2 regions of the Comamonas denitrificans genome follow, and region 2 is predicted to be linked to the other one. Evidence: predicted binding sites of a transcription regulator. Region 2 holds the regulator's gene; the other holds the start of a gene.
The links. The regulator NrdR, encoded in region 2, represses ribonucleotide reductase genes. The targets are predictions, from matches to a motif close to CACNANATNTNGTG.
Positions count from the first base shown of each region.

Region 1 (15,493 bases), on a different contig from region 2:
CCACGGCTGGATTGACCGCTACAGCGGCAAGCTGCTGACCTGGGAGGCCACCGGCCCCAGCCAGTGGCTGTACCGCTGGGCGCGGTGGCTGCACACGGGCGAGGCTTCCTGGCTGTGGGCGCTGGTTTTAGCCGGGGCCAGCATGGCCACCGTGCTACTGAGCTATACCGGCCTGCGCCTGTGGTGGAGCGCACGGCAGACCCGAAAACTGGCAGCCACCCCAGCGCTGACGGCGCACAACAGCCCTGCTGCGCAGGCCGACACCTTGATTTTTGTGGCCAGCGAAGGCGGCAGCACCTGGGGCTTTGCCCAGGCCCTGCACCAGGCCCTGGTGGCACAGGGCCTGAAGGTTCACAGCGCCGCTTTAGAGCATTTCCAGCACCATGCCGCCACCCAGCGCATTGTGATTTTGGCGGCCACCTATGGCGCTGGTCAGGCCCCCCACCACGCCCGCCACGTGCTGCGCCAGTTGGCACAACAGCGGCCCGCCGCCCCCCCATCCATCCCCATGGCCATCCTGGGGTTTGGTGATCGGCACTACCCGCAGTTTTGCGGCTTTGCCCAAGCCTTGGCGCAATGCTTCACCACCCAAGGGTGGCCACAGCTGCTGCCCTGGGAAGGCATCCACCAACAATCGCCCCAAGCCTTTGCCCGCTGGGGGCGCAGCCTGGGCCACGCTCTGGGGCTGGAGCCGACCCTGGCACTGGACTATTGCCCGCCCCTGCCCGCCACCCAGCCCTTCACCCTGGTGCAGCGCCAGGATTACCCCGGTGCCGATGCCCCGCCCGCTGTGGTGCTGCATTTGCAGGCCAGCCCGGCCGGGGCGGCTTTGCCCGCATTTCAGGGGGGCGATTTGCTGGGCATCGTGCCCCCCGGCCAACGGCTACCGCGCTATTACTCGCTGGCCAGCAGCCAAGCCGATGGCAGCGCACAAATTTGCGTGCGTTTGCTCCCCGGTGGCTATTGCTCGACCTTTCTGCACGGCCTGCAAACCGGGCAAACGCTGCAAGCCTTTGTCCGCCCCAACCCCGGCTTTGCCCTGCCGCCGGGCAACAGCCCCGTGCTGCTGATTGGCGCGGGCACGGGCATTGCGCCTTTGGTGGGCCTGATCCGTGCCCACCCGGCGCGGCCCATGCACTTGTTTGCCGGGGCACGCCACCCGGGGCAGGATTTGTTTTTTGCGCACGAACTACACGCCTGGCTGGCCAGCGGACAACTCAGCAGCCTGCACACCGCTTTTTCCCGGGGCAGCCCGGGCCGCTATGTGCAAGACCTGTTGCGCCAGGACAGCGCCCGCATTGCCACCTGGCTGGCCCAAGGGGCCCAGGTGCGCGTGTGCGGCAGCCAGGCCATGGCCCAGGCGGTAGAGGCCGTGCTGCAAGACATCCTGGCCCGCCAAGGCCAATCCCTGCACGAGCTCAAGGAGGCACAACGCTATGCCCAAGATGTGTTTTAACGCGCTGCCTGCGCCAGACCAGCAACTGCCCCGGCTGCACCTGCACGGCCCCATCATGGGCACCCGCTGGTCGGTCACGCTGGATGCCGACTTGTCCGGCCCGCAGCAAGCGGCTTTGCGCCACGACTTGGCAGCCGCTGTGGCGCAGGTGGATGCGCAAATGTCCCCTTTTCGGGCGGACAGTGATTTGCTGCGCTGCAACCGTGCGCCTGTGGGGCAGTGGTTGGAGCTGCCCACAGAATTTTTGCACGTACTCGATTGCGCCTTAGAAGTCGCCCGCCTGAGCAACGGCGCGTTCGACCCCGGCGTAGGCGATTTGGTACACGCCTGGGGCTTTGGCAGCGCTACCGCCCCTGATGCCCAGGCCATTGCGCACACCCGGCAGCAACCACGCCCGCCCACCTGGGACGTGCTGCAGCGCCAAGGCTCCCAGCTGCGCAAGCTGGCCCCGCTCACCTTGGATTTGTGCGGCATTGCCAAGGGGTTTGCCGTCGATCGCATGAGCGCACAACTGCGCCAGCACGGCATTGGCCATGCCCTGGTCGCGCTGGATGGCGAGCTGTACGCCCTGGGCCACCAGGCCAGCGGCCACCCCTGGCCCGTGGCCGTGGAAAGCCCCGAGCCACAACGCCGCGCGGTGCATGGTGTGGTCGAACTGCAGGACATGGCCATTGCCACCTCGGGCGACTATCGCCATTACTTTGCCCTGGGCGATACCCGCATCGCCCACAGCATGGATGGCCGCCAGCAGGCCCCCGTGCGCAATGGCGTGGCCAGCGTCAGCGTGCTGGCCCCCAACTGCATGTGGGCCGATGCCTGGGCCACCGCCTTGCTGGTACTGGGCGACACCGCCGGCTTGGCCCTGGCCCAGCGCCTGGGGCTGCAAGCCCTGTGGCTGCTGCGCCGGGGCAACGGCTGGGTGGAGCTGGGGCTGGGGCGCTGGGCCAGCTGAACAGGCATGGGCGCTCGGCCCTAATCGGCGCACCCCGTTTTGCCATCGGTGCGGGCCAGCCACAGTCCAGGGGCCACACGCCAAGCCAACATACCAAACGCCACGCACCACAGCAGCGCAGCGCCAGCCAATACCGGCCAGCCCACTCCTTGCACAGCCCCCATGGCCCGCCAAAGCGTGGCCAGCAACAGCACGGCACCGCCCAGACCCAGCCAGGGGCCAGCGTCGGAGGGCCGCCCAACGTGGGCCCGGCCCGCAATCGACAGCACGATGAATATCCCCAGCCCGATGGCCCCCATGGTCAAAAAGTGCCGCCCGGCGCTCATCCCGCCGCTCAGCCAGCCCAGCTGCGCCGCCCCCAAGGCAGCGTAGCCCAGCACCATGCACCAGTACATGGCGTAGAGCAGCGCGGGAAAGCGCTTTTGCCACAGCGGGCGGCCCACATGCCAGTCGTTGAGTAGGTTGAGCATAGCCGCCGCTGCGGCCAGCCCCAGCCAGCCCGTCACCGGCTGCCCAGGCGCAATAAATTCCGCCCCGGTATAAAAACCAATGCACAGCGCCGCCATCGTGCGCCGGGGCGGGCGGGCCAGGTAGGGCGCGGCCCCAGGGGTGATTTCATCAATCGCATTGTTCACAATGCGCATGGAAATGCGGCTGGCCGCCACCACGATCAGCAGCATCAGCACCCCCACCGTGGCATCCAGCCAGCGCAGGCCCGGCAGGCCGCGCAGGGCATCGCTGTAAAACCCGGCGCTGGTCACGGCCAGGGCCAACAGCAGCCAGGCAAACGCCCAGTGCCGCCGCCCGACAGCGGTCTTGAGGGCCGGCAGCAACACCCAGGCCACGCCCAGCAGCAGCGCCAGCTGGCTGGCCCCCGCCAGCACCAAGGCCGGCAGGCCCAGCGCCCCCGAGGCCCAAAACCCCAGGCGCACCAGCAGCCACAGCCCCACCAGCACGCGCAGCTGGCGGCAGGTGCCGCAGGCCACGCCGGTAAATTCCGGCAAGGCCGTCAGCGCAAAACCGGCCACCGCCGCCACGGCCAAGCCCAGCACCAGCTCATGCGCGTGCCAAACAATGGCCCCGCCCGCCACCGCAGGCACCGGCCACCCCCAGGCCAACACCCCGCCCCACCAGCACACCAAGGGGATGGCGCAGACCAGCGCCAGCAAAAAGAACGGGCGCATGGCGCAAATCCACACGGGATGCCGGCGATCCAAGGGAGAAGACGGAAGATTCATCATTTCAAAAACACCAAAAAGAAGCGCAGCCTTTGCACAGGCATGCCTCTACCGATTCATATTTGCCGTGGCTGTCTGAGCGCAGCGCCCACAGGGCGCGAAGCGAGTTCCACGGCAGGTATTCAAGCTGCGCAGCACGCCTTCTTTGCCTCCTTTCTTGCGCGGGCAAGAAAGGAGGTCGTCCGCCGGGGCGAGACCCGGCCAGCAAACCCAAAAAACAAAAAGATAGTTATTACCGCTCAAATCCATTTGATTTAATCAATAAAAATACCTAAAAACTATTCAATTAAAGCGGTACAAGCTATCAATTTAATTACTTCCCCCCACCTCCTGCCACCGCCCCAAAGCACACTCCGCCGCCAACCCCTCCCCAGGCAATTCAAACGCCGCCCGCACCAACGGATGCTGCTGCAGCTCGGCAGCGCAGCGGTACACCAGGTCATCGGTGCGGGCCAGCGCTGCGCCCGCAGGCTGGTAGTGCGCCACGATGCGCCCCGGGCCGGGGGCCATGACCAGCACATCGTCCGCCAGGCGCACGGCTTCCATCAGGTCGTGGGTGATCAGCAACACCGCCATGCCGCTGGCGGCCTGCTGCTCCAGCAGCAACTGGTGCAACTGGTAGCGCAAGCCCACATCCAGGGCAGAAAACGGCTCGTCCATCAGCAGCAGCTTGGGGGCTAGCACCAGGGCGCGGGCCAGGGCCACGCGGCTTTGCATCCCGCCCGAAAGTTCTGCCGGGTATTGCGCCAGCGACAGTTCGGGCAGGCCCAGGGCCAAAGCCATCTGCCGCGCCTGCGCGTGGCGCTGGCGTTTGTCCACGCCCTGGGCTTTCAGGGCCAGGGCGATGTTGTCCAGCACTGCCATCCAGGGCAGCAGGCGCGGCTGCTGGAACATGACCGCCGTGGGGGCAAAGGGCTGGATGATGCGCCCCTCCTGCACCTCGAGCAGCCCGGCGCACAGGTGCAGCAGCGTGGTTTTGCCGCAGCCAGACGGGCCGACCAGCGCCACGGTGCGGCCTGCGGGCACACGCAGCGCGACGTTGTCCAGAACCACCGTCGGGCCGTAGGCATGGCGCAGGGCGCGCACGCGCAGTTGGTGCGTATTGGCCGCCGTCATGCTCCGGCCTCGCGCCAGCGCTCTAGCTCACGCTTGATGGGTTCGAGCACGCCGTACTCCAGCAGCAACAAGATGCCGACCACGGCACAAATCCAGGCCAGCGAGGCCCCCATGTCCAGGTGCGAGCGCGTTACCGCCAAGGCTGCACCCACGCCGTCACTGGTGGCCAGCAGCTCGGCCATCACCGCCACCTTCCACGACGACCCCAGGGCCGTGATCCACGCCGGAAACAAATAGGCCGCCACGTGGGGCAGGTACACATCCAGCAGGCGCATGCGCCAGGGCAGCCGGTAAGCGCGGGCCATATCCTTCAAATGCAAATCCAGCGTGCGCGTGCCTTGCAAGGCACCAATAAAGACCACCGGCAGGCAGGCGACAAACACGGTGAACACCGGCGTGCCATCGCCCGCGCCAAACCACAGCATGGCCAGCACCAGCCAGGCAATGGGGGGCATGCCCAACAGCAGGGTGACCCAGGGGCGGGCCATCATGGCCGCCGTCATCGACAGGCCGGCCAGCATCCCCAGGCCGCTGCCCACAGTCACGGCCAGCAGCAGCCCGGTCAGGGCACGGCGGGCGGTAATCCACAGCTCGGGCCAGGCTTGGCCCGATTGCAGCAACTGCCCCAGGGTGGCGAAGGTGGTGCGCGGGTCGGGCAAGATCAGCTCGCCGTAATACGCTGCGCCCAGCTCCCACAGGGCGATAAACAGCAACAGGCTGGCACCGGCGCCCCAGCCACTCCACAAATACGCGGGCATGCCGCGCAGCAAGCGCCACAGCAAAGCCACTAAACGCTCCCAAACAGTCCGGCATCGGGCAGCTTGCCACCCAGCAGGCTGGGGTTTTGCGCAAACAGCTGCTGGTAGAAGAAGTCGATCTCTGATCGCGCCGCTGCCACCGGCACGGCCTCCAGCTGGCTGTGCGGCAAGGCATCGGCCACCGCCTCGGGGGTGAGCAGATCGACGTGCTGCGCCACCAGCTGGCCGCACTCCAGCGGGTTGGCCCGGCACCAGACCACCGATGCGGCATACGCTTTTTGTACGGCAGCCAGCACCTCGGGGTGCTGGCGCACCGCGCCCACGGCCGCTATCCCGGCCTGCGGAATGCGCGGCGGGCGCTTGAACAGCCGCCCCCATTCCTGCTGCAGATCGACTCCCCGGTGCAATTCAGGGGCCACCACATTGACGGGAAAGGACTGGGTTTTGCGCAGCGCCATCGACACCCCCGGCTCCACCAGCAGGGCATGGCGCACGCGCCGGGTAATCAAGAGCTGCATCGCCTCCATGGGCGAGGGCACGTAGCGCAGCTGCAGGTCGCGCTGGGCGTTGATGCCCTGTTTGGCGCACAGCAGTTGCAGCATGATGTCGGGCATGTCCCCCCGAAAAGGCACGGCGATTTCCTCGCCCTTGAAGTCCAACAGGGTTTGGCGCTGCCCATCGCGGGTGACTACCCACAATGCCCCCCAGGTGGCAATGTTGAGCAGCTGCACCCCCGCGCCCCGGTTGTAGAGGTTGGCCGCGACGTTGCTCGGCATGGCCAGGATGTCGGCCTTGTTGCCAATCGCCATCACGCGCAGCTGATCGGGGTCACGCCACGGGGTGAAGACCGTTTTGGCCGCCACACCGGCCAGCGCATTGCTTTGCGCCATGTGGATCAAGGGGGCCGACACAATGGCCGGTGGCCCGGACAGGGTCAGTTGCGGCAAGGGGGCCGCCCAGGCAGGCAGCACGGTGGGGGCCGCCAGGGCGGCGGCCGTTTGCAGCAGTTGGCGGCGGTTTACGACAGGCGGCATGGCAGGGGCTCCTCGTTTAAAACTTGTAGCGCATGCCCACCGTCACGCTGCGCCCCACCCCGGGCAGGTAGCCGGGCTGGGCCGCGGTGGCCTGGTTGCGGATGGCAAAACTGCTGGCGTAGCGCCGATCGGTCAGGTTTTCGGCCATCAGGTAGGCCATCCACGGGCCTTGCTGCCATTGCAGTTGCAAGCCCAGCAGGGCATAGCTGTCCTGCGTGCTGCCCGCCGTGTTGGCGTGGTCGATGGGCGTGGCCCTGGGCATCCAGCGCAGGTTGGGGCCAACGCGCCAGGTGCCGCTGGTGGTGGCGATGCGCCACAGCACCTCGGCATTGATCAGGTGGCGCGGCACCCCGGCAATGCGGTTGCCAGCGTAGATGCCGTCCTTGAAGCGAAAGTCACTCAGCGTCCAGGAACCGCGCCAGTCCAATGCCCCCTGACCCAGGGCAAAACTGCCGCTGAGCCCGGCCTCAATGCCCTGGTGGCGGGTGCCGCCCGCGTAATTGGTGGTACTGGCCGACAGGCCGTTGGCATCCGTCACGCTCATGATCTCGTCAGCCACCTGGCTGCGGTACAGCGCCAGTTGCCAATGCGTGGCGCGGTTGCCTGTGCCCCACTGGCCCTGGCCGCCCAGCTCCCAAGTGGTGGCGCGTTGCAGTTTGAGTTTGGTCAATCCGCTGACGGCGGTCGCCGGGTTGCCCGGGTTGGGCACGGCACCGGTGACGATTTCCCAGAACGTGGGCGCTTCCTGGCTGCGGCTGATATTGGCCCACAGCCGGGTGCTGGGTGTAATCTGCCAGTTCAGCCCCAGTTTGGGCGTGGCAAACGTCCATTGCTGATTCAGGGTTTGGCCCGTCTGGCGGCTGGTGGCATCGCGGCGTTGCTGGCTCCCGCCCAGTTGGCCCACCAGGCTCCAAGCCGGGGCGAATTGCCAGTGGGCCCCCACCTGGGCTTGCAGGTTGTCGGCGGTCAGGTCGTAAGCGCCAAAGCGCTGCAAATCGCGGCCGTTGGCGGGGCTGACGGCGTTGAGCGTGCGGTCCATGGTGCTGCGCGACCAGGCCAGTGCCGTGTGCCATTGCAGGCCTGCGCCCACCTGGCCATCGGCCCGCCACTGCGCCCCGAAGGTGGTGCTGTCGGTGCGCGTACTCACGGCCGGGTCTTTGAACCAATCGTCCGTATCCTGCCAGTACACGCCCACTTCCTGGCGCAGGCTGTCGCTGCCCCAGCGCGTGCGGTTGGCCAGGCGCAGTTGCTGGGTTTCACGGCGGGGGTCGCGTTGGTAGATGTTGATGGCCTTGTCCTGCGGGGTGCTGCCATCGCCCATCACGCCCCGGGGGTCGCTGCGCACCCGGTCTTTGGGCACGACGTTGGGGATTTCAAATGCCAGATCCGTCCACGACAGGTAGGTGCGGTTTTCCACCCCGCCGCTTTGAAAGCCGACATTGGCGTGCAGCGCATCGCGCCGCGAGGCGCTGTGGTGGCGGTAGCCGTCAAAGCGGTCGCTGCTGACGCTTACGCGTCCGTCCCACTGCTGGCCCACCAGGCCCAACGCCCCTTGCAAGGCCTTGCGGCCAAAACTGCCCACTTCAGCCCGCACCACGCCTTGTTCATCCGCACCGGTGAGCGATTGAAAATCCAGTTCCCCGCCCAGGGTGGTGGCGCTGGGTGTAAGGGTGTTCGCACCCCGGCGGGCGCTGACCAGGGCGGCGTTGCGCGGCTCCAACGTGCCGATGACAAAAGAGCCATCGGCCTCGTTCAGCGGCAGGCCATCTTGCAGCAGCACCACGCCGCGATTGACCGGGTTGCTTTGGATGCCTGAGCCGCGAATCGACAGGCGCGGCTGGTCGGTGGCACCAAAAAAGTCTTGCAGCACGATGCCGGGCTGGTAATCCAGCGCATCGCGCAAGGTGGCCAAGCGGGCCGCTTGCTGCGGCTGGATGAGGTTGGTGCCGCCCGGCAGTTGCTCCAGGCGCTGGCGCTCGCGCTGGGCCGACGGGGCCAGGGGCAGGCGGCCATCTTGGTCGGCACGCACCGTCACATCGGGCAGCACGGCAGCGGTTTGGGCCCCCACCCCGGCGGGCGTGGCAATGCAGGTGACGGCAGCGGCCCAGGCCAGGGGCCGCAAGGCGCAGCGGAAGCGGGATAAATGGGACATGGCAAAAGATGATGAAAAGTTCATCTATTTTATTGCCACAAAAAAGTTAATGAGATTGATTTGCATCAATTTTATGCAGTGCGCAATGTAAAGCCGTGCCAGCCCTGGGCCAGCGCCTCCTGCTGCCCGGCCGTCCAGCACCACGCAGCCGCATCGGGGCTGCGGCACTGCTGCACCGCCCACTGGCGCACGCCCTGGGCCTGCAGGCTGCGCCCAAGGGCCAGCAAATCGGCAAAGGGAAACAAGCCGGGGTGCCAGGTGGTGCGGCACTCAAAATCCACGCCGCTGGCCAGCAGGCATTGCAAGCCGGCAAAGGCTTTGGCACCGCTGCCGGGAGTGGCGGTGATGCGGGCGTAGTCGCCTTCCGGGGCCTTGATGTCCAGCCCCACCCAATCGAGGTGCGGCAGAACGGCCGCCAGGCGCTCGGGGTACATGCCGCCGGTGTGCAGGCCAGTGGCAAAACCCAGCGCGCGCACTTCCTGCAGCGCGGTGGGCAGGCCGGGTTGCAGCAGTGGCTCGCCTCCGGAGAAGACCACCGCATCCAGCAAGCCTTGGCGCTGCTGCAAAAAGGCCAGCACCTCACCCCATGCCATGGCCGCAGGCGCGGTGGCATCGAGCAGATCCGGGTTGTGGCAATAGCCGCAGCGCCAGGGGCAGCCCTGGCAGAACACCACGGCCGCCAGCTGGCCGGGAAAGTCGATGCTGGTCATGCGCGTCAAGCCGCTGACACGCAATGGGGCGGCCCCCAATGCACCCAAGGCAATCCGGCGGGCCATGGACTTACTGCTGCTCGCGGAAGAACTGGCGCTCGTGGTGCTCGCCTTGCTTGCCAATGTTGAAGCTGGCCACCGGGCGGTGGTAGCCCATCACGCGGGTCCAAACCTCGCAGGGCTGGCGTTCGGCATCGGTCAATTGCACGGCAGCGGTCAGGGCAGCGGTTTCGGGGGTAGAGAGGGCGTTCATGGTGGTTTCCTTCAATTGAATAAATAAATAAATAGCTTGACCCGCTTTTATTCATTGGTTTTTAAAGATAAAAGCATCTGAAAAAACCTTTTTACAAGCGGTAAAAGCTATGGTTTTCATCACGCTGCCTGCAATTGCTGGCGGCGGCGCTTTTCTGCCAAGCGCTCTTCATCGCACTTGGGGCAGAAGGGGTGCTCCCCAGCCAGGTAACCGTGCTGGGGGCAAATCGAGAAGGTGGGCGTGACCGTGATGTAGGGCAGCCGAAAGCGCGTGAGCGCGCGCTTGACCAGCTCGCGGCAGGCAGCGCCGCTGGACAAGCGCTCGCCCATGTACAAGTGCAGCACCGTGCCGCCGGTGTATTTGGTTTGCAGGCTTTCCTGGCGCTGCAGGGCTTCGAACGGGTCGTCGGTAAAGCCCACGGGCAGTTGCGAGCTGTTGGTGTAGTAGGGCTGCTGGGGTGTGCCCGCTTGCAAAATACCGGGCCAGCGCTTTTTGTCTTCCTTGGCAAAGCGGTAGGTGGTGCCTTCGGCGGGCGTGGCCTCCAGGTTGTAGAGGTGGCCGGTTTCTTCTTGAAAGGCGACGATGCGTGCGCGCACATGGTCCAGAAAGCGCACGGCAAAGGCATGGCCCCAGTCGCTGGTGATGTCGTGCACGTTGTGCGTGAAGTTGCGCACCATCTCGTTGATGCCGTTCACGCCCAGGGTGGAGAAGTGGTTGCGCAGCGTGCCCAGGTAGCGCTTGGTGTAGGGGAACAGCCCCTCGTCCATCAACCGCTGAATCAACGTGCGTTTGACTTCCAGGCTGTCTTTGCCCAATTCCAGCAGGCGGTCCAGCGCGGCCAGCAGCGCCGCCTCGTCACCGGCGTGCAGATAGCCCAGGCGGGCGCAATTGACGGTGACCACGCCCACGCTGCCGGTTTGCTCGGCGCTGCCAAACAGGCCATTGCCGCGCTTGAGCAATTCGCGCAAATCCAGCTGCAGGCGGCAGCACATGGAGCGCACCATGTGCGGCTCCAGCTCCGAGTTCACAAAGTTCTGAAAATACGGCAGGCCGTACTTGGCCGTCATGTCAAACAGCAGCGCGGCGTTGGCGCTCTCCCAGGGAAAGTCCTTGGTGATGTTGTAGGTGGGAATGGGGAAGGTGAACACCCGGCCCTTGGCATCGCCCGTGGTCATCACGTCGATGTAGGCGCGGTTGATCATGTCCATCTCGGCCTGTAGCTCGCCGTAGCAAAACGGCATTTCCACCCCGCCGATCACTGGCACCTGCTCGCGCAGGTCCTCGGGGCACGTCCAGTCAAAGGTCAGGTTGGTAAACGGCGTTTGTGTGCCCCAGCGCGAGGGCACGTTCAGGTTGTAAATCAGCTCTTGGATGCACTGGCGCACCTGCGCGTAGTCCATGCCATCTTTGCGGATGAAGGGGGCCATATAGGTGTCAAACGACGAAAACGCCTGCGCCCCGGCCCACTCGTTTTGCAGCGTGCCCAAAAAGTTCACCACCTGTCCCACCGCTGAGCTCATGTGCTTGGCCGGCCCGGCCTCGACCTTGCCGGGCACACCGTTCAGCCCCTCGTGCAGCAGCGTGCGCAGCGACCAGCCGGCGCAGTAGCCGCTGAGCATGTCCAGATCATGGATATGGATGTCACCATTGCGGTGGGCCTCGCCCACTTGCGGCGCATACACGTGCGAGAGCCAGTAATTGGCCGTGACCTTGCCCGCCACATTCAAGATCAGCCCGCCCAGGGAATAGCCCTGGTTGGCGTTGGCGTTCACCCGCCAATCGGCACGGGTGAGGTATTCGTTGATAGCGCTTTGCACCTCTACCTGGATGGGGCTGTCGGCCGGCGCTGCGATCGGGTTCATAAACACTCCAAAACAACAAAAAACACTAGATGTAGCGTTTATCGTATTTTCAAAACACTAGATGTAGGTTTGAACCAGATCAAACAATGCACCTTCATCGGTACTGCCAGCAGGGGTATTCGCCGCTTTTCACGCCGGATTGGGGCCACCTGCAAACCGGCTTAAGAAGATGTTTTTATTCAAATCTTGAGTAAATTTATCAACCATAAGTCAGCGAAATTTGACAAAGATCAGCCCACGTAAAAACAAAAAAACTACAGTCCAAAGCATTTTTCATGTTGCCCTTATTGTTTATGCCCGCCTCCTCCAGCCCCACCCCCGCCCTGGCTCCCGCCCCGGAACTGGTCTGCCCCGCCGGCAGCCTGCCTGCCCTGAAAGCGGCCATTGATGGCGGAGCCGATTGCGTTTACCTGGGCCTGCGCGATGCCACCAACGCACGCAACTTTGCTGGCCTGAACTTTGACGAAAAAGCCATCCAAGAAGGCATCGCCTACGCCCACAGCCGGGGCCGCAAGGTGCTGCTGGCGCTGAACACCTATCCACAAGCCAGCAACCCCGCGCCCTGGCGCTCGGCGCTGGACCGCGCGGCTGCCTGGGGCATTGATGCCGTCATCCTGGCCGACCCCGGCCTGATGCGCTACGCCACCGACCGGCACCCGCAGCTGCGCCTGCACCTGTCGGTACAAGGCTCGGCCACCAACCACGACGCGATCAACCTGTACCAGCAGCAGTTCAACATCCAACGCGCCGTGCTGCCGCGCGTGCTGTCGCTGGAGCAGGTCAAGCAGGTCACCCAGCGCACCAATGTCGAGATCGAGGTCTTTGGCTTTGGCAGCCTGTGCGTGATGGTGGAGGGGCGCTGCGCCCTATCGTCGTATGCCACGGGCGAGTCGCCCAACACGCATGGCGTGTGCTCGCCGGCCAAATTTGTGCGCTGGAAAGACACGTCCACCGGCGTGGAATCGCGCCTGAACGGTGTGCTGATCGACAAATACGGCCACGGCGAAAACGCCGGCTACCCCACGCTGTGCAAGGGCCGCTTTGATGTGGGCGCTGAAAGCAACTACTACGCCCTGGAAGAGCCCACCAGCCTGAACACCCTGGAGCTGCTGCCCCAGCTGGTGAAGATGGGCGTGCGCGCCTTCAAGATCGAAGGCCGCCAACGCAGCCCTGCCTACGTGGCGCAGGTGACCAAGGTGTGGCGCGAGGCCATCGACCACTGCATGGCCCAAGGCCACCTCTACGCCCCCAAAACGGCCTGGATGGCCAGCCTCGACCAGGTGGCCGAGGGCCAGCAGCACACCCTGGGCGCTTACCACCGGCCTTGGAAATAACCAAGCAATAAACCATAGCTGCTTACGCTTATCCCGTAAGCGTTAAAGCCTTATTGAATACAAATTTTTGACATTGCCATGATGAAGTTATCCCTCGGCCCGGTGCAGTACTACTGGCACCGCGAAACCATTTTTGAGTTCTACCAAGCCATGGCCGAAACCCCGGTGGACATCGTGTACCTGGGCGAAGTGGTCTGCTCACGCCGCCGCGAACTGCGCCACAGCGATTGGCTGGACATTGCCCACATGCTGCGCGATGCCGGCAAAGAGGTGGTGCTGTCCACCATGGTGCTGCTGGAATCGACCAGCGACGTGGCCGACATGCACAAAATCGTGCGTGAAACCGAGTTTTTGATCGAAGCGGGCGACATGGGCGCGGTGCACAACCTGGCGCTCCAGCGCCCCTTTGTCGCCGGAGCGCAGCTCAACCTGTTCAACCCCGATGCCCTGGCCTGGATGGCCAGCCTGGGGGCCACGCGCTGGGTGATGCCGCTGGAGATGCGCGCCAGCGACCTGGCCGTATTGCAAGAAAGCCGCCCGGCCGGGCTGCAAACCGAGGTGTTTGCCTATGGCCGCATGCCGCTGGCCTTCTCGGCCCGCTGCTTTACCGCCCGCCACTACAACCTGCCCAAGGACGACTGCGGCTTTCGCTGCATCGAACACGCCGACGGCCAACTGCTCAAAAGCCGCGAGGGCGAGGCCTTCCTCACCTTGAACGGCATCCAAACCCAGTCAGCCAAAGTCCACAACCTGATTGCCGACGTGCCGCAACTGGCCAGCCTGGGCGTGGACATCTTGCGCATCTCGCCCCAAGGGCTGCACACGGCCGATATCGTGGCCGCCTTTGATGCCGCCCGCAAAACCAACACCCCGCAGGCCAATGCGGTCGCCGCCCTGCGCCCCTTGATGCCTGCCGATGCCTGCAATGGCTACTGGCATGGCCGCCCCGGCATGGAGCTGGTCGAATCCGCCCTGACCGCCGCCTGAACCTCTGCACCCCCAAGGACTTGCCATGACTGCCACCCCGCCCGCCCCCTTTACCCTGCCCGCCCCGGTGGGCGCTGTGCTGGCCCGCCTGCCGGCCTACCCCGGCTCGCTGCTACTGGTCACCGCCATCAACCTGGCCCTGGCCAAGCAGTTACCGGACGATGTAAAGGCCCTCCTGCACGGCAAGCGCATCAGCATCCGCGTGCGCGATGCGCGGCTGGGCTTTGATTTCACCTGGAACGGCCAGCGCTTTGCCCCCAGCCAGCCCTACGCCGAGGCCGACCTGACCATTAGCGCCAACGCGCAAGACTTTTTGCTGCTGGCCCAGCGCCGCCAAGACCCGGACACCCTGTTCTTCAACCGCCGCCTGGTCATGGAGGGCGACACCGAGCTGGGCCTGGTGGTGAAAAACGCCCTGGATGCACTGGAGCTGCCCGTGCTTGACCCCAGCCACTGGAGCCCGCGTGCCGTGCTGCAGCGCAAAGCCCCCCATCTGGCCCGGCAACTGCCTGCCCTGCCATCTTTGAGCACCTTGTTCGGAAACCGCCCATGACCGACACCGCCCCCTCTGCCGATACCACCGGTGCAACCGCTGCCACCGATCCCACCGATCCCACCAGCGCTGCCTTGCCGCTGGTCTATTCCTGCTCCGGCTGCTCCAGCGCCGCGCAGCTGGCCAACCACGTTGCCGTGCGCATGGACCGCACCGGCATGGCCGAAATGTCCTGCATCGCCGGTGTCGGGGGCGACGTGCCCAAGCTGGTGAAGCTGGCCACCTCGGGCCGCCCCATCCTCGCGCTGGATGGCTGCCCACTAGAATGCGTGCGCAACAGCCTGCAGCGCCACGCCATCACCCCCACACGCCACTACCAGCTGCACAAATACGGCGTGAAAAAGCGCAACCACCAAGACTTTGACCCCGAACAGGCCGCTGCCGTGCTGGAGCACATCCAGACCGACCTGCACGCCCATCCCCTGCCTGAGCAGCCCCCGCTGGCCACCGCCCATGTCTGAACCGCGCCAACGCATCATCGTCGGCATTTCCGGGGCCAGCGGCGCCATCTACGGCGTGCGCCTGCTGCAGGCACTGCGCACACTGCCAGGCATAGAAACCCACGCCGTCATCTCTGACGCAGGCTGGCTCAACATCACCCACGAACTGGGCCTAGAGCGCACGCACGCACCCGCCCTGGCCGACGTGGTGCACAGCATCGACCACATCGGTGCCAGCATCGCCAGCGGCTCGTTTCGCGCCAGTGGCATGGTGGTGGCCCCCTGCTCCATGCGCACGCTGGCAGCCATCGCCCACGGCCTGGCCGACAACCTGCTCACCCGCGCGGCCGACGTAATGCTCAAAGAGCGCCGCCGCCTGATCCTGCTGGCGCGCGAAACCCCGCTGCACCTGGTGCACCTGCGCAACATGACCACCGTGACGGAAATGGGCGCCATCGTCTGCCCGCCGGTGCCCGCCTTCTACCAAAAGCCGCAAACGGTGGATGACATCGTGCAGCACAGCATTGCCCGCGTGCTCGACCTGCTGGGGCTGGAGCAAACGCTGGCTGCGCCGTGGATGGGGTTGCATCCGGGGTAGCAGGTATTAAAATTCTGCAATACAGAATCTTTATTACGGAACAAAACCCG
Region 1 covers NZ_JBHSEY010000021.1:12,284-27,776, forward strand. The annotation lists gene ACFO24_RS05725 (PepSY domain-containing protein) at 1-1,456, shown strand, start outside; gene ACFO24_RS05730 (FAD:protein FMN transferase) at 1,437-2,408, shown strand; gene ACFO24_RS05735 (NnrS family protein) at 2,429-3,649, opposite strand; gene ACFO24_RS05740 (ABC transporter ATP-binding protein) at 3,956-4,762, opposite strand; gene ACFO24_RS05745 (ABC transporter permease) at 4,759-5,550, opposite strand; gene ACFO24_RS05750 (ABC transporter substrate-binding protein) at 5,550-6,554, opposite strand; gene ACFO24_RS05755 (TonB-dependent receptor family protein) at 6,571-8,706, opposite strand; gene ACFO24_RS05760 (anaerobic ribonucleoside-triphosphate reductase activating protein) at 8,778-9,482, opposite strand; gene nrdD (anaerobic ribonucleoside-triphosphate reductase) at 9,487-9,669, opposite strand; gene ACFO24_RS05770 (ribonucleoside triphosphate reductase) at 9,789-11,531, opposite strand; gene ubiU (ubiquinone anaerobic biosynthesis protein UbiU) at 11,825-12,865, shown strand; gene ACFO24_RS05780 (U32 family peptidase) at 12,947-13,852, shown strand; gene ubiT (ubiquinone anaerobic biosynthesis accessory factor UbiT) at 13,878-14,405, shown strand; gene ACFO24_RS05790 (putative zinc-binding protein) at 14,402-14,866, shown strand; gene ACFO24_RS05795 (UbiX family flavin prenyltransferase) at 14,859-15,443, shown strand.
Region 1: ACFO24_RS05770 (ribonucleoside triphosphate reductase) is a predicted target of NrdR. The motif match lies at 11,555-11,568, and genes of this name have one in related genera.

Region 2 (15,493 bases):
TGGGGGTGCCGCAGATCATGGCCATCTCCCATGTTGCCCAAGCTTTGCAAGGCACGGGCGTGCCTTTGATTGCCGATGGCGGTATCCGCTTCTCGGGTGATATTGCCAAGGCGCTGGCCGCCGGGGCTTCCACCATCATGATGGGCGGAATGTTTGCTGGCACCGAGGAGGCACCAGGTGAAGTCATTCTTTACCAAGGCCGCAGCTACAAAAGCTACCGGGGCATGGGCTCGATCGGAGCCATGCAGCAAGGCTCGGCCGACCGCTACTTTCAAGAATCGACCACGGGCAATCCCAATGCCGACAAGCTGGTGCCCGAGGGGATTGAGGGGCGCGTCCCTTACAAAGGCTCCATGGTCTCCATCGTGTACCAAATGGCCGGCGGCGTGCGTGCTGCCATGGGCTATTGCGGCTGCAAGACCATTGTCGAGATGAACCAAAAGGCTGAATTTGTAGAAATCACAGCCGCCGGTATCCGTGAGTCTCACGTCCACGATGTGCAAATCATCAAGGAAGCGCCTAACTACCGCGCGGATTGAGCCGCCGGTCTGATTTTTTTAATGAAATGGCCCGTTGCCCGTTGCTGGACAACGGGCCATTGCTATTCTTTTAATGTTTAATTTTCTCTTGCTATGCAACATGACAAAATTTTGATTTTGGACTTTGGTTCCCAAGTCACTCAGCTCATTGCCCGCCGGGTTCGGGAAGCGCACGTGTATTGCGAAGTCCATCCTTGCGATGTCAGCAGCGATTGGGTGCGGCAGTTTGCTGCCGATGGGCACCTCAAAGGCATCATCCTCTCGGGCAGCCATGCCAGCGTGTATGAAGTGGACGACAAAGCCCCAGAGGCCGTCTTTGAGTTGGGGGTTCCTGTGCTGGGCATTTGCTACGGCATGCAGACCATGGCCAATCAGCTCGGTGGCAAGGTCGAGGGCAGCCATAGCCGTGAATTTGGCTACGCCGAAGTGCGTGCCCATGGCCATACCGCTTTGCTGCAAGGGATTGCCGACTTCACCACCACCGAAGGTCACGGCATGCTCAAAGTGTGGATGAGCCATGGTGACAAGGTCACCGCTTTGCCCCCTGGGTTTAAGGTCATGGCCTCCACGGCCGCCTGCCCCATTGCCGGTATGGCCGATGAGCAGCGCCGCTACTACGCTGTGCAATTTCACCCCGAGGTCACCCACACCGTCCAAGGCACAGCCTTGCTCAACCGCTTTGTTTTAGACATTTGCGCTGCGCAGGCCGATTGGGTCATGGGGAGCTATATCGACGAAGCCGTGAAAAAAATTCGCGAACAAGTCGGCGATGAAGAAGTGATTTTGGGACTGTCAGGCGGTGTTGATTCCAGCGTCGCAGCGGCCTTGATCCACCGTGCCATCGGCAATCAACTCACCTGCGTGTTTGTTGATCACGGCCTGCTGCGCCTGAACGAAGGCGATATGGTCATGGAAATGTTCGCGGGCAAACTGCACGCCAACGTGGTGCGTGTGGATGCTGCTGACCTGTTCTTGGGCAAACTCGCCGGGGTGAATGAACCCGAGGCCAAGCGCAAAATTATTGGTGGCCTGTTTGTCGATGTTTTCAAGGAAGAGGCCGCCAAGCTCAAAGCCAGTGGCCAAGCGCATAAAGGCGCTACGTTCTTGGCCCAAGGCACGATTTACCCGGATGTGATTGAGTCCGGCGGTAAAAAAGCGGTAACCATCAAGAGCCACCACAACGTTGGGGGTCTGCCTGAGCAACTGGGGCTAAAACTGCTCGAACCCCTGCGCGATTTGTTCAAAGATGAAGTGCGTGAGCTGGGCATTGCCCTGGGCCTGCCACACGCCATGGTGTATCGCCACCCCTTCCCCGGGCCTGGCTTGGGTGTGCGAATTTTGGGTGAAGTGAAGAAGGAATACGCTGACTTGCTGCGCCGTGCCGATGCCATCTTTATTGAAGAGCTGCGTGCGACGGTGGACCCCGAAACTGGTAAAAATTGGTACGACCTGACCAGCCAAGCCTTCGCAGTCTTCCTGCCCGTGAAAACCGTTGGAGTGATGGGCGATGGGCGCACCTATGACTACGTGATTGCCCTGCGTGCCGTGCAAACCACCGATTTCATGACCGCCGATTCAGCTGAATTGCCTTATCCCCTGCTGAAAAAAGTCGCCGCCCGCATCATCAACGAAGTGCGGGGCATCAATCGCGTGACTTACGACGTGAGCACCAAGCCCCCTGCAACCATCGAGTGGGAGTGAGGTTGTTTTTAACTTGTTGATTTTATTGAGTTAAATTCAGCTATATCAGCCCCATCCATGCCAGTCAGGACTTGCCTGACTGGCATGGAGACTTGCACACCGGTTTTGGGTGTGCGCAGCGCTTTACTTGCGCAACAGCACTTTTAAGGCGTTTTGCAAGCGCCGTGCTGCGGCTTCTTCGTGGGCCGAGGCCAATACCGTGGCCACATCCTGCGCCCAGGTCTCTGCGGGCATGGCCGCGTTGCGTTGGGTGAGCAGCTGCAATTGCAGCATGCGGCGCTGGCTGTGGTGTTGCGCTGGCGTGGGGATGTCGGCGGCCACTTCCAGGCGCAGCAGGGCTTGCGCTGCATCGCCTTTGGCCGAGGCGCTTAAGGCTTGGCTCCATCCCGTGCGCGCAGCGGCGGGCAATTTGCCCAGATCTTGGGCAGCGGGCAAGGCGGCTGCGTCGCGCTGTGCCCAGGCCTGCAGCAATTGCGTCACGGCTTCACCGTGCGCTTGGGCTGCCAGTTTGCGCAGGGCCTGCTGGGCAGCATCCACCGCATCGCGCTGGGCGCGAAAGGCAGCGTCTGACAGGCGGGGGCCGCGCTCGGGGCGTTCCGCCCGGTCGGGGCGGGAGCCGCGCTCAGTACGGCGGTCGCGCGGTCCACGTGCCTCACGGCCTGCTGGGGCGGTGGTGTCTTTTTTGGCGCCAGGCCGGTCATCGCCACGCACCGCCACAACGGGGCGATCGGTGCTGGGTTTGGCGGCGGCAGGGGCCACTTCGCTGGCTGCTGCAGGGGCTGCGGCAGCGTCGGTGTGGGCTTGCTGGGCATGTTTAGCGGCTTCCAAGGCCTGCAATGCTGCGCGAATCTGCTGGGCATCGCCGCTGGCATTGGCTGCCTGCACCGCCTGCGCGGCATCGACCACCGCACGGTCGTAGGCCGAGAGGGCTTGCGCTGGGGCACGGCTGCGTTCGGCCGATTTGCGCTCGAACAGCGCATCGAGCGGGGCGCGGAAAGCATCCCACAGTTTTTGCTCAAGTTTGCGATCCAAGGGCACATCCTGGGCCAAGGTTTGCCATTGGTGCTGCAAAGATTTAATAGCATCTACCGAAAATACACCGCCATCTTGCAAAGATTTTGCTTCAGAAATCAATGCTTCACGGCGGGCGATGCTCTCTTTTTGTTTAGCTTTTAAAGGAGCCTCGGCGGCATGGATGGCTTCTTTCCAGGCGGTTTGCAGCTCGGCAAACAGTTTTTCTCCAATGTGGCCACCATCGCGCCAGCGTTGGCCAAATTGGCGCAGGGCGCGGGCTGTTTCTTTCCAGTCCGGGGTGGCAGGCTGGGCGGCCGTCCAGGCTTTGACTTCATCAATCAAGGCCTGGCGACTGGCTTTGTTTTCTGACGATTGGGCCCGGGCTTTGCCCAGCCACAGCTGCACTTGCTGGTGCACTTGGGTGCAGGCTTCGTCAAATTTTTTCCACAAGCCATGGTTGGGTGCAGCACCTTGGTCAATTTGCCGCCATTGGTCACGCAATTGGCGCAAAGTATCTTGCAGCTTGCGCCCAGGCTGGCTGCTTTGGGCCAGCGCAACCGCTTGCTCAACCAGCTGCTGGCGCAGGGTATCGGCCTGTTGCGGCTGCCAGCCCAAGCTGTCGCCAGCGGCCAGCAATTGGGTGTGTACCTGTTGGGCCATGTCAGCAGAGAGCCAGCGGCCATGCTGTTTTAAAGCGCTGCGCACTTGGGCAATGGCGGCGGCTTTTGCCTCTGGGGCGGCGGTCGCCAAAGCTTCTAATAAAGGAGCAAGTGCCGCTTGCGCTGCTTGCTGTTTGGCAGCAGGGTTGGGTTTGACCGGCGTTGCAGCAGCGGGGCTTGCTATCAATTGTGAAGGCAAGCCCCGGGCAATGCGAATTTCATCGGCCCACACAGGCACGGCAGGCAAGGGCGCATTGCCATCTTCGGCTGCCAATTTGGTGACGGCCAGGGCATCCAAGAAAGCTTGCCACACCAAGAGCAACTGCTCTTCCGAGCTTTGCAAGATGCTGGTAAAGCGCTCTTGCACGCAAATCCATCCGGCATCGCTGCGCAGTGCCAGTGCCTGCTGGCGCCATTGGGTGACATCCGATTGCAAGGTGTCCAGTGCGGCTTCAGCGTCTTTCCAAGGCTTGGTGGAGAGCACCTCAATGCGCTGGGCCAAAAGCACTGCTACCTCGCGCTGCACTTGCACTTTGTGCTGCAAATCTTCAATGCTTTTGGCACGTTCGAGCAACTGGATTTTTAAACTGGCCAAGGGTTCGCGCGACAGTGGAGCCCCGGCTTTGGCGGCATCGCGCTGCCAAACGGCGGCTTGTTCTGCCGAAAACTTTTCTGCTTGCAGCAGTGCTTGGGCGCTGGCGGCCCATTCATCGGCAATCAAATCTTGGTCTTGTGTGCGGCGCATTTCATCCAAGCGCTCGCGCAGCAAGCGGCTGGCGCTTTTGTCACGGTTGCCCAGCTCCTTGAGCACTTCTTGCAACTGCGCTGCGCTGGGATTGGAGGCCAGCCAAGTGCGCAAGCAAGCAGCGCGCTCGCCCGAGGTTTCGGCAGAGAAAGCGCCCCCGGTCAGGGTATCTAAAGGATGGATATCGGCTGCAGGGGCGCTGCTGGGGGTATTTTCAATGGCGTCAGACATAGCGCTGAATAAAACTTTATTTTCGGTAAAAAAGGAGTCGCCCAGGATGGGGAGCCATCCTGGGCGTATTCTAAAAAATTCCAGTGCAGGCGCAGGCACCGGTGTCGGCTTGGGCGGTATTTTCGCCCCGAAACGCGTAGCCCCCAAGCTTATTTCGACAAATGTCCGCTGCAGGGGCATCTGATACGGAAAAGCCCCACATCCAAAAGCTTTGCATGTGGGGCTTTAGGCAAAGTCCAAGACCTTGCGCTGCAGTGGCAAAAAGGGGGTAGTGCCTTCATGCCACGGGGTAATGATTACCCCTTGGGATTCGCCGTTGCAGCCGGTTGCCAAACAGGGGCTGAGTGCTGGGAGGGCCAGCGCTGTGGCTGCAAGCCAACGAATAACAGGTGCAAAACACCCGCTTCCAATGTAGCCAGTCACATGCCAAATGCCAACGCTTTGTGCCAAAAAATTTCTTTTCTCAAGGGTAAACCACTAAAAAACAGGCGATGCAAGAGGTTTTGAAATAACTTTTTTGTCTAAAAAAATATTTTTTTACCATTGACTGGTAATTTTGCAGACTTTTACAATGCGCACCGTGCCTTGGTTTTCTCCAGGGCTTTTTTATTGACGCTGCTCCATGGCCTTATTTCCAGATGGTGCTTGAACCGAGCATCTCTTGCGAAGAAGCAGCCCCCTCCACTCCCGGTTCAGACAGATTGGTTTATCCAAGGTGACAAGCACCTGGGCTGCCAACGTGACTGTGCGAACCGAAAGCAAAGGATCCGCTATGACTCCGTCAAGAAACCTCGGCGCCGCTGTGCGCTCAGTTTTTTCCGATACCACGGAAGGCTTTCTTGAAATTTTTCGTAATACGCTGGCACTGCTAGGCATTGCCGTGGCGTGCATGATCGTGGTTTTCCTCGTGCGCCCCGACTGGCGTTCTGCTGGCGAAGCGCAGCTGCACGCTTGGTTGCAAGAGCGCCAACATGCAGCGGCAGAAGGCTCTATTGCCTCTGAGCCTGAAGCCATTGAGCGCACCACGGCCACCAATCCCAAAGCGCTGCCGCGTGAGCAAGCCGCCATTGCCTACTGGCTGAGCAAAAAGTACAAGGTGGCGGCCGAACCGATGGCGGCCCTGGTGGCGGAAGCCTATAACCAAGGCAGCCAGCACAAGATTGACCCCACTTTGATCTTGGCTGTGGTGGCCATTGAATCGCGCTTTAACCCGTTTGCCCAAAGCAGTGTCGGTGCCCAAGGTCTGATGCAGGTCATGACCCGGGTGCACACCGAAAAGTACGAACATTTCGGTGGCGATCTGGCCGCGTTTGATCCGGTGAGCAATATGCGCGTGGGCGTGGCAATTTTGAAGGAATACATCCGCCGTGCGGGCTCGATTGAAGGCGGTTTGAAATACTACGTTGGCGCAGCCAATTTGCCCTCTGATGGAGGCTATGGCGCCAAGGTGCTGGCCGAATACCAACGTATTCGCCAAGTGGCAGGCCGTGCCGCACCCGCAGCGCCGCCGGCACAACCAACAACCACTGCGGCAGCCCCTGCCGCTGGCGCTGCCCAAACCCTGGCACTGGCCAGCACGCAGCCTGCCGACGCGGCACCTGGTGCGACCCATCCAGACAATATGTAGCAGCGTGCTTGCATATCGCCGTCGCTAGACTGGGCACGCCACCCGCAATAAAGCCGACCAATGTCGGCTTTGCTTTTATGAGCAGCTAGAATTACAGAGTACGCGACTGGCGATAGGCAAGGCGGGGCAAGCATGCAACCCAGCTACGCTGATGTGGAACAGTTTTGTGCCTTGGCGCACACCAACCACCGGGGAGCGTACCGCCTGAGCCACACTTCGGGTGTTTTAGCCGTTCGCCTGGGCAACCCTTAGAGATGTTCTAAGGGACTCATCACCGCAACTGCCGTTCACACTATGTTCCAACGTTCCAATACCGTTCAAGTTGTCGATCCCGAAGTATTTGCCGCCATCCAGGCCGAAAACCAACGCCAGCAAGAGCACATTGAGCTGATCGCCAGCGAAAACTACTGCTCCCCCGCCGTCATGGAAGCCCAAGGCTCGCAACTGACCAATAAATACGCCGAAGGCTACCCCGGCAAGCGCTACTACGGCGGCTGCGAGCATGTGGATGTGGTCGAGCAACTGGCCATCGACCGCGTTAAACAACTGTTCGGTGCTGAAGCGGCCAACGTGCAACCCAACAGCGGCTCGCAAGCCAACCAGGCCGTGCTCATGGCCTTTGCCAAGCCTGGCGACACCATCATGGGCATGAGCCTGGCCGAAGGCGGTCACCTGACCCACGGCATGCCGCTGAACATGTCGGGCAAGTGGTTCAACGTGGTCTCCTACGGTCTGAACGCCAAAGAAGAAATTGACTACGACAAAATGGAAGCCTTGGCCCGCGAGCACAAGCCGCGCATCCTGATTGCCGGTGCTTCGGCCTATGCGTTGGAAATTGACTTTGCCCGCTTTGCCAAAATCGCCAAAGAAGTCGGCGCCATCCTGTGGGTGGATATGGCCCACTACGCCGGCTTGATTGCCGCCGGTGTCTATCCCAACCCCGTGCCCCATGCCGATGTGGTCACCACCACCACGCACAAAAGCCTGCGCGGCCCCCGTGGCGGCGTGATTCTGATGAAGGCCGAGCACGAAAAAGCCCTGAACAGCGCCATTTTCCCTGGCCTGCAAGGCGGCCCGCTGATGCACGTCATCGCCGGCAAGGCTGTGGCCTTCAAAGAAGCCCTGACCCCCGAGTTCAAGGCCTACCAAGAGCAAGTGGTGAAAAATGCCAAGGTGGTGGCCGAGACCTTGATCGAGCGTGGCCTGCGCATCGTCTCCAGCCGCACCGAAAGCCACGTCATGCTGGTCGATCTGCGCTCCAAGGGCATCACCGGCAAGGCGGCCGAAGCGGCCCTGGGTGCTGCCCACATCACCATCAATAAAAACTCCATCCCCAACGACCCTGAAAAACCCATGGTCACCAGCGGCATCCGTGTCGGCACCCCGGCCATGACCACGCGCGGCTTTAAGGAAGAAGAAGCCCGCATCACCGCCAACCTGGTGGCTGACGTGTTGGAAGCCCCGAACGACGAAGCCAACCTGGCGCGCGTGCGGGCCGAAGTGGCCAAGCTGACCGCCCGCTTCCCGGTGTACAGCAACTAAGCCCTGCCCAGGGACAAGGTAGAGCGCCATGAAATGCCCGTTTTGCAATCACCCGGACACCCAGGTGATGGAAACCCGCGTGGCCGAGGATGGCAGCTTTACCCGCAGGCGGCGCCAGTGCTCCGCCTGCACCAAACGGTTTACCACCTACGAGCGACCGGATGTGAACTTTCCGATGGTGGTCAAAAAAGACGGCCGCCGTACCGAATACAACCGCAACAAACTGCGTGATTCTCTGGCCCTGGCCCTGCGCAAACGGCCGGTGCCCGCGCCCGCCATTGATGCTGCGATTGAGCATGTTGAAGAGCAGCTGCTCAGCGCCGCCTCGCGCGAAGTGCCCTCCAGCCGCATTGGCGAGATGGTGATGCAAGAGCTGCACCAGCTGGACAAAGTGGCCTACATCCGCTTTGCCAGTGTGTACCGCAGTTTTGAAGATGTGAATGAATTCAAAGACCTGGTTGATGCCGTGCGGGTGCAGTAAGTTTGCCTGAAGCTATCATAAAAATAGCTGTACGCGCTTTATTATTAATACTTTTGGCTTAATAACTATCTAAAAACCAATCAATTCAAGCGCAAACAGCTTCGTTAAATTGTTTAAGCAATCGCCTGGCGCTCGGGTGATTCGCCCATCAGCAAAGGCTGGTTGCACTGCACGGCCTCGCGCACCAACTCTCTCAAAGCCTGCACGCCATCTCAGGCCTTGTATGCCTCATCAGCGGTGCATTTATCTGCTCCTGCCGGTCAGCGTGGCTGCAACTCCAGCACATTCCCCCGCATCGATACATCAAACTGGCGTAAAAAATTCTGGCCCAGCAAGGCCGCTTGGGCATCGCTTCCGGTGTAGCCAATCCCGATGGTGAGGTTGTTCACCCGCAGTGGCCCAACGGCAATTGACTGTGCCCGCACCAGCCGCCCGGTGCGTGTGCCGTTGGCGGTGCGAAACTGCACCACCTCGCCCCCTTGCAGACCAGCGCTGTGGGCCAGGGTGTCGGTGATGGTGATGTAGGTGGCCCCCGTGTCCACCATAAAGCGCACAGGCTGGCCATTGATGCTGCCATCCACATAAAAATGCCCATCGCGGTGGCGCTCGATCTGCAGGCTGCCACTGGCCGTGACCACTGCGGCGTTGGGCTGCAAGTAGTGCTCCATAGCGATGTAGAGCACCCCCAGCGCGGCCAGCCAAAAGGCGGCAATGCCCAGATTTATGCGCCAGGAGGAAGCGCGGGGCGCTGGCAAAGATGGCTGTGCGGGGGCGTGCGGTGGTCGGTGGTGCAAGGCGTGGGGCTTTCGGTGGGGGCTGTTTTGGGGTGCAGGCGGCGCGGGGGGCACTCTACAATTGTTCCTCGCAATTTACACAAGGAGGCCACGCCCTATGCCCTATTTATCTACTGTGCACATGAGGCACCGCGCTTGGCTGCTGGCCGCTGTGCTGGCGTGTCCGACGTGGGCGGCGGCCAGCGGCGAAAAAATTGGCGATGTCGATACCGCCTTCAAATGGCTGGGGCGCGACCACGACATTGTGGTCGAGGCCTACGACGACCCTCACGTGCAGGGCGTGAGCTGCTACGTTTCGCGTGCCCGCACGGGGGGCATCAAGGGCAGTCTGGGGCTGGCGGAAGACCGCTCCGAGGCCTCGATCGCTTGCGCAGCCACCGGGCCGGTGCAGTTTGCTGCGGGGCCTTTGCCCCAGCAGCAGGAGGTGTTTAGCGAGCGCACGTCCATCCTGTTCAAGCGCCTGCGCGTGGTGCGCATAGTGGATGCCAAGCGCAACGCGCTGGTGTACCTGACGTATTCTGAAAAACTCATCGAAGGCTCGCCCCAGAACAGCGTTGCGGTGGTGCCCGTGCCCGCGCAGACACCGATTCCGCTCAAGAAGTGAGGGGCACCACGTTCTAAGTGCCTGTTCGGTCTGGCCCTGCGTCAAAGCCTGGGCATGGTTGAAAGCCTGCTGCGTCTGGCAGGCCTGGACTGGCGGGTGCCCGACTACAGCACCGTGTGCCGACGCCAGAAGACTTTGCAGGTACAACTGCCCTACCGAGCCAGTACCACCGCACTGGAACTGCTGGTGGACAGCACCGGCATTCAGTTCCTTGGCGAAGGCGAATGGAAACGCAAGAAGCACGGTGCCGAGTACCGGCGCCAGTGGCGCAAGGTGCACCTGGGTATTGATGCCCACACGTTGGAGATCCGGGCCATCGAGGTGACCGACAACAGCGTGGGCGATGCGCCCATGCTGCTCGAGTTGCTGGAGCAGATACCACCCGATGAGCCGATTGCCAGCGTCAGTGGGGACGGTGCCTACGACACCAAGGCGTGCCATGCGGCGATTGCCCAGCGAAATGCGCAGGCGGTGATCCCCCCGCGCAAGAACGCCCAGACGTGGAAGGCGACCCTGGTGGGAGCGCATGCGCGCAACGAAGCGCTGCGAGCCTGTGACAGATTGGGGCGCAGCATCTGGAAAAAGTGGAGCGACTATCACCGCAGAAGTCTGGTGGAGACGAAGATGCACTGCTTCAAACGCCTGGGCCAACGGGTGATGGCGCGCACGTTTGAGCGGCAGGTGGTGGAGTTGCATGTGCGTGTGGCTCTGCTCAACCGTTTCACGCAACTCGGGCGCCCGAGCACGGTGCCCGTGGGTGCCATGGCATAGCTGCGTCTGGGGCTGGGGTAATCTCGTCTGCCTTCCGACTTGTGCAACAAAGCCTGTCTTCCCAGTATTGAACTTTCATCAACTACGATCTACCGCCTTTGCTGGCGCACTGCTATTAAATGAATAACATCAGAGTTTGAACGCACTCACCGCCTGCTTGAGGCGATGGGACTGTTCGCTCAGGGCTGCCGACGCAGCAGACGACTCTTCCACCAGCGCGGCGTTTTGCTGGGTCACGCCGTCCATCATGGACAGGGCATCGTTGATTTGCGAGATACCCTGGGCCTGCTCGGCACTGGAGGCTGCAATGTTGCTCACAATTTGGGCCACTTTTTCGATGGCTGCAACGGTATCTTGCATGGTTGCACCGGTCTCTGCGACCTGAATGGTGCCGCTTTCGACCTTGCTGACAGAGTCCCCGATCAGCGCCTTGATCTCATGCGCAGCGGTGGCGGAGCGTTGGGCCAGCGTGCGCACTTCCGAGGCCACCACGGCAAACCCGCGCCCCTGTTCGCCCGCCCGCGCCGCCTCCACCGCCGCGTTGAGGGCCAGGATGTTGGTCTGGAAAGCAATGCTGTCGATCACGGCAATGATGTCCACGATCTTGCGTGACGAGGTGTTGATTTCGTCCATGGTGCGGATCACGCCCTTGACCATGTCACCGCCTTTGTTGGCCACTTCGAAGGCATCGTGGGCCATTTTGTTCGCCTGTTTGGCGCTGTCGGCGTTGGCCCCCACGCTGCTCGTCAATTGCTCGGTGGCGGATGCTGTTTCCTCCAGCGAGCTGGCTTGCTGCTCGGTGCGGCCCGACAAGTCCACTGAGCCCGCAGCCACTTGATGCGAGGCGGCAGAGATCGATTCAGCGCCACGCATGACGGTGCCCAACAGCGTGCGCAGGTTGGCTTGCATGGTGCGAAGCTCGGTCAGCAGCTCGGTTATTTCGTCGGCCCCGGTGGGGTTAATGCCTTGCGTCAAATCGTTGGCCGCAATGGCTGATGCAGCCGATCTGGCCTGCCTGAAGCCCCTGCCCATGCGCTGCAGCGTCAGGTTCATGACGATGCTCATGGGTATGGCACCCAGCAACACCGCCAGCATGAACGCAAGCTTGCTTTGGTCGTAACGCGCCTGGGCCGCCTGGGTTTCCTGCGCGGCACGGTCCGCCTGGAAGGTGCGCAACTTCGCCATGGCCTCTTCAAAGGCGTTGCCTTCACGCTTGACTGCGCCCAGGTAAACAGCCATGACATCGGGGACGAAGGAGCCGCTTTTGAGCGCGTCCAGAACCTTGTCTCGCTGGCCCTGCCACGCCTTGCGTTTGGCCAGCATGTCGTCCACCAGTGCGCGCTCTTCAGCGTCGATGTCACGGTCCGCCACGACCTTGGATGCATCGGTGTTGACCTGTCGGGATTGGACTATCTGGTTGAAATGGAGGTCGATGCTGTGGTCATGAAATTTGGCCAAAGGGCTTTCTGGGTCGTGCTGGAACAACATCAGGATCTGGATGCGGTTGTCCAGGTAACCGCGGACCATCACACTCAGTGCATCGGTTGCGCGCATGCGCACGTCATGGATCGCCACCATCGAATCCCGTGCCTGCTTCATGCCATTGAAGCCCAGCGCCGCCACCGCCAAAAAAATCAACCAGAACACACCCATCACAACAAATACACGATGCGTCAGACGAAATCTGTCAAGCATGAAAATCCCTCCAAGCGATTGTGAAATGACTCAAAACCCTCAACGCCTGACAACTCTAAGTGATTACCCTGTTCAATTTCATACACACAATGATTTTTTACGCTAAAGGCACCTCAAAAGCAAACATGTTGATGCAAGTCAGCAAGTGCATCCATCAACGCACATCAAAAATTCATGAATCAATAGCAAAAAAACCTTCTGCGCATTGCGGAGAAGGGGTTTTTGATTGATTTTTTTGAAGCTCAGTGCGCTTTTTCCCAGTTGGGACCAAAGCCCACCTCGGCCAGCAACGGCACCTTGAGAGCGGCCACATCGGCCATCAGGCGCGGCACCTCGGTGCGCACCCAATCCACCTCTGACTCGGGCACTTCGAACACCAGTTCGTCGTGCACCTGCATGATCATCTTGGTGCCCCGCTCCTGCGCGTCCAGCGCGGCTTGCACCGCCACCATGCTGAGCTTGATGAGGTCTGCCGCCGTGCCCTGCATGGGCGCGTTGATGGCGGCGCGCTCGGCGCCCGCCCGTCGCGGGCCGTTGGGGCTGTTGATTTCGGGCAGGTACTAAGAACGTGTTCACGATCTCCTCATGGGTGTGCGGGCGCGGCTTCGGGCGGTCTGCGTCGTTGCAAATCCTCGCAATAGCCAAGCTATTGCTGTGGTTTGCGCCTCGCAACCCATCCCGAACCGCATCCCCCACACCTTCATTCGAGATCATGAACACGTTCTAAAAAAACAGGCGCTGTGGTTGCCCGCAGCGCCTGTTTGTTTATGGCCTTAAGCCCGCATGCACGGCACTAAATATGCAGCGCTTGGCCCAGTGCCTTGAGCGCGGCTTCCTGCACCGCTTCGCCCAGGGTGGGGTGGGCGTGGATGGTGTGGGCCACATCCTCCAGGCGCGCGCCCATTTCCAGGGATTGGGCAAAGGCGGCGACCAGTTCGGCTACGCCTTGGCCGACGGCTTGCCAGCCCAGGATGAGGTGGTCGCTCTTGCGGGCCACGACGCGCACGAAGCCGCCGGTGGCCTCCAGCGTCATGGCCCGGCCATTGGCAGCGAAGGGGAAGGTGGAGGTGATGGCCTCCACACCCGCCGCCTCGGCCTGGGGCGGGGTTTGGCCAACCACCACCACCTCGGGGTCGGTAAAGCACACGGCTGGGATGGCCATGGGCTCAAAGCGCCGGTTCTTGCCGGCAATTTGCTCGGCCACGCATTCGCCCTGGGCCATGGCGCGGTGGGCCAGCATGGGTTCGCCGGTCACGTCGCCAATGGCCCAGACATTGCGCATGGAGGTGCGGCAATGCGCATCGACCGCGACAAAGCGCCCGGCCATGTCCAGCTGCAGCCCTTCCAGGCCAAAGCCCTGGGTGCGCGGGCGGCGGCCCACGGCGACCAGCACGCGCTCGGCCGGCAGGGCAAATTCGTCGGCCCGGGCATTGCGCACATGCACGCCCTGCTGCGCGTCGTAGCCGGCCACGCTGCAGCCCAGGTGCAGCACTACGCCGCTGCGCTTGAGGGCTTCCAGCACGGGCTGGGTCAGTTCTTCGTCGTAGCTGGGCAGCACGCGCTGGGCGGCTTCCACCACGGTGACTTCCACGCCCAGCTTGCGGTAGGCCATGCCCAGCTCCAGGCCGATATAGCCTGCGCCAACCACGACCAGCCGCTTGGGCAGCACATCGGGCGAGAGCGCATCGGTGGACGACCAGATGGCTCCGCCATTGCTGCCAAAGGGCATGGACGGCAGCGACACCGGCTCGGAACCCGTGGCCAGCAGCAGATGCTCGCAACGCACGCGCACCGGTTCACCGCCGTCGTGCGGGGTGATGACGGCGGTTTTGCCATCCTCAATCTGCGCCCAACCGCGCTGCACCTGCACCCCGGCCTTGCGCAGCAGCGCCCCGACACCGCCAGACAGGCGGGCGACGATGCCATCCTTCCAGCGCACGGTTTGCGCAATGTCGATCTGCGGATTGGCCACCTTGATGCCCAGGGGCGAGGTGCCCGCGCCGAACTGGCGGGCGTGCGCAAACTCTTGCGCCGCATGGATCAGCGCCTTGGACGGGATGCAGCCAATGTTCAAACAGGTGCCGCCCAGGCTGGCCCCTTCGGCCAGCACCGTAGGAATGCCCAGTTGCCCGGCGCGGATGGCGGCCACGTAGCCGCCGGGGCCGCCACCGATGACGAGCAGTTTGGTGGAAATTTCTTTCATCTTTTTATCCTCTCCCGGTTAATCGATAAACAGCAGTGCCGGGGTTTCCAGCAGGGCGCGGATGGCCTGGATGAATTGCGCCGCATCCATGCCATCGACCACGCGGTGATCGAAGGACGAGGACAGGTTCATCAGCTGCCGCGCCACGACCTGGCCGTTTTTCAGCATGGGGCGCTCGACCATGCGGTTTACGCCGACGATGGCCACCTCCGGATGGTTGATCACCGGGGTGCTGACGATGCCGCCCAGCGCCCCCAGGCTGGTCAGGGTGATGGTGGAGCCGGTCAGCTCCTCGCGGCCCAGCTTGCCGGTTTTGGCCCCCTCGGCCACGCGGGCGATACCGGCGGCGCTGGCCCACAGGTCCAGGCTTTCGGCATGGCGCAGCACGGGCACCATCAGGCCGCCGTCGGTCTGCGCGGCAATGCCCAGGTGGACGGCTTCGAAGCGGGTAACCACGCCGGCATCGTCGTCATACCGGGCGTTGATCTGCGGAAACTGGCGCAGCGCCAGCACCATAGCGCGGGCCAAAAACGGCAGCAGCGTGAGCTTGCCGCGCGTAGCACCGTGGATTTTGTTGAGCTGCTGGCGCAGTGCCTCCAGCTCGGTCACGTCCACTTCTTCCACATAGCTGAAGTGCGGGATGCGGCGCTTGGCCTCCTGCATCTTCTGCGCAATCTTGCGGCGCAGGCCGATGACGGGAATCACCTCCTCGCCGTGGCGCTCAACATACTGCGGGTTGCCCCCCAGCACCGGGCCCTGGCCAGCGGCAAAGGCTTCCAGGTCGGCGTGGGAAATCTGCCCGGCCGGGCCGCTGCCGTGTACCAGGCGCAAGTCCACCCCCATGTCCAGGGCGCGGCGGCGCACCGAGGGCGCAGCCAGCGGGCGCT
Region 2 covers NZ_JBHSEY010000057.1:145,153-160,645, reverse strand. The annotation lists gene guaB (IMP dehydrogenase) at 1-539, shown strand, start outside; gene guaA (glutamine-hydrolyzing GMP synthase) at 633-2,240, shown strand; gene ACFO24_RS12720 (DUF349 domain-containing protein) at 2,364-4,889, opposite strand; gene ACFO24_RS12715 (lytic transglycosylase domain-containing protein) at 5,662-6,516, shown strand; ZMP/ZTP riboswitch at 6,609-6,766, shown strand; gene glyA (serine hydroxymethyltransferase) at 6,811-8,058, shown strand; gene nrdR (transcriptional regulator NrdR) at 8,087-8,539, shown strand; gene ACFO24_RS12700 (retropepsin-like aspartic protease family protein) at 8,800-9,333, opposite strand; gene ACFO24_RS12695 (CreA family protein) at 9,455-9,937, shown strand; partial or broken gene ACFO24_RS12690 (IS5 family transposase) at 9,953-10,708, shown strand; gene ACFO24_RS12685 (methyl-accepting chemotaxis protein) at 10,838-12,403, opposite strand; partial or broken gene ACFO24_RS12680 (DNA polymerase) at 12,646-12,963, opposite strand; gene lpdA (dihydrolipoyl dehydrogenase) at 13,197-14,606, opposite strand; gene ACFO24_RS12670 (dihydrolipoamide acetyltransferase family protein) at 14,625-15,493, opposite strand, start outside.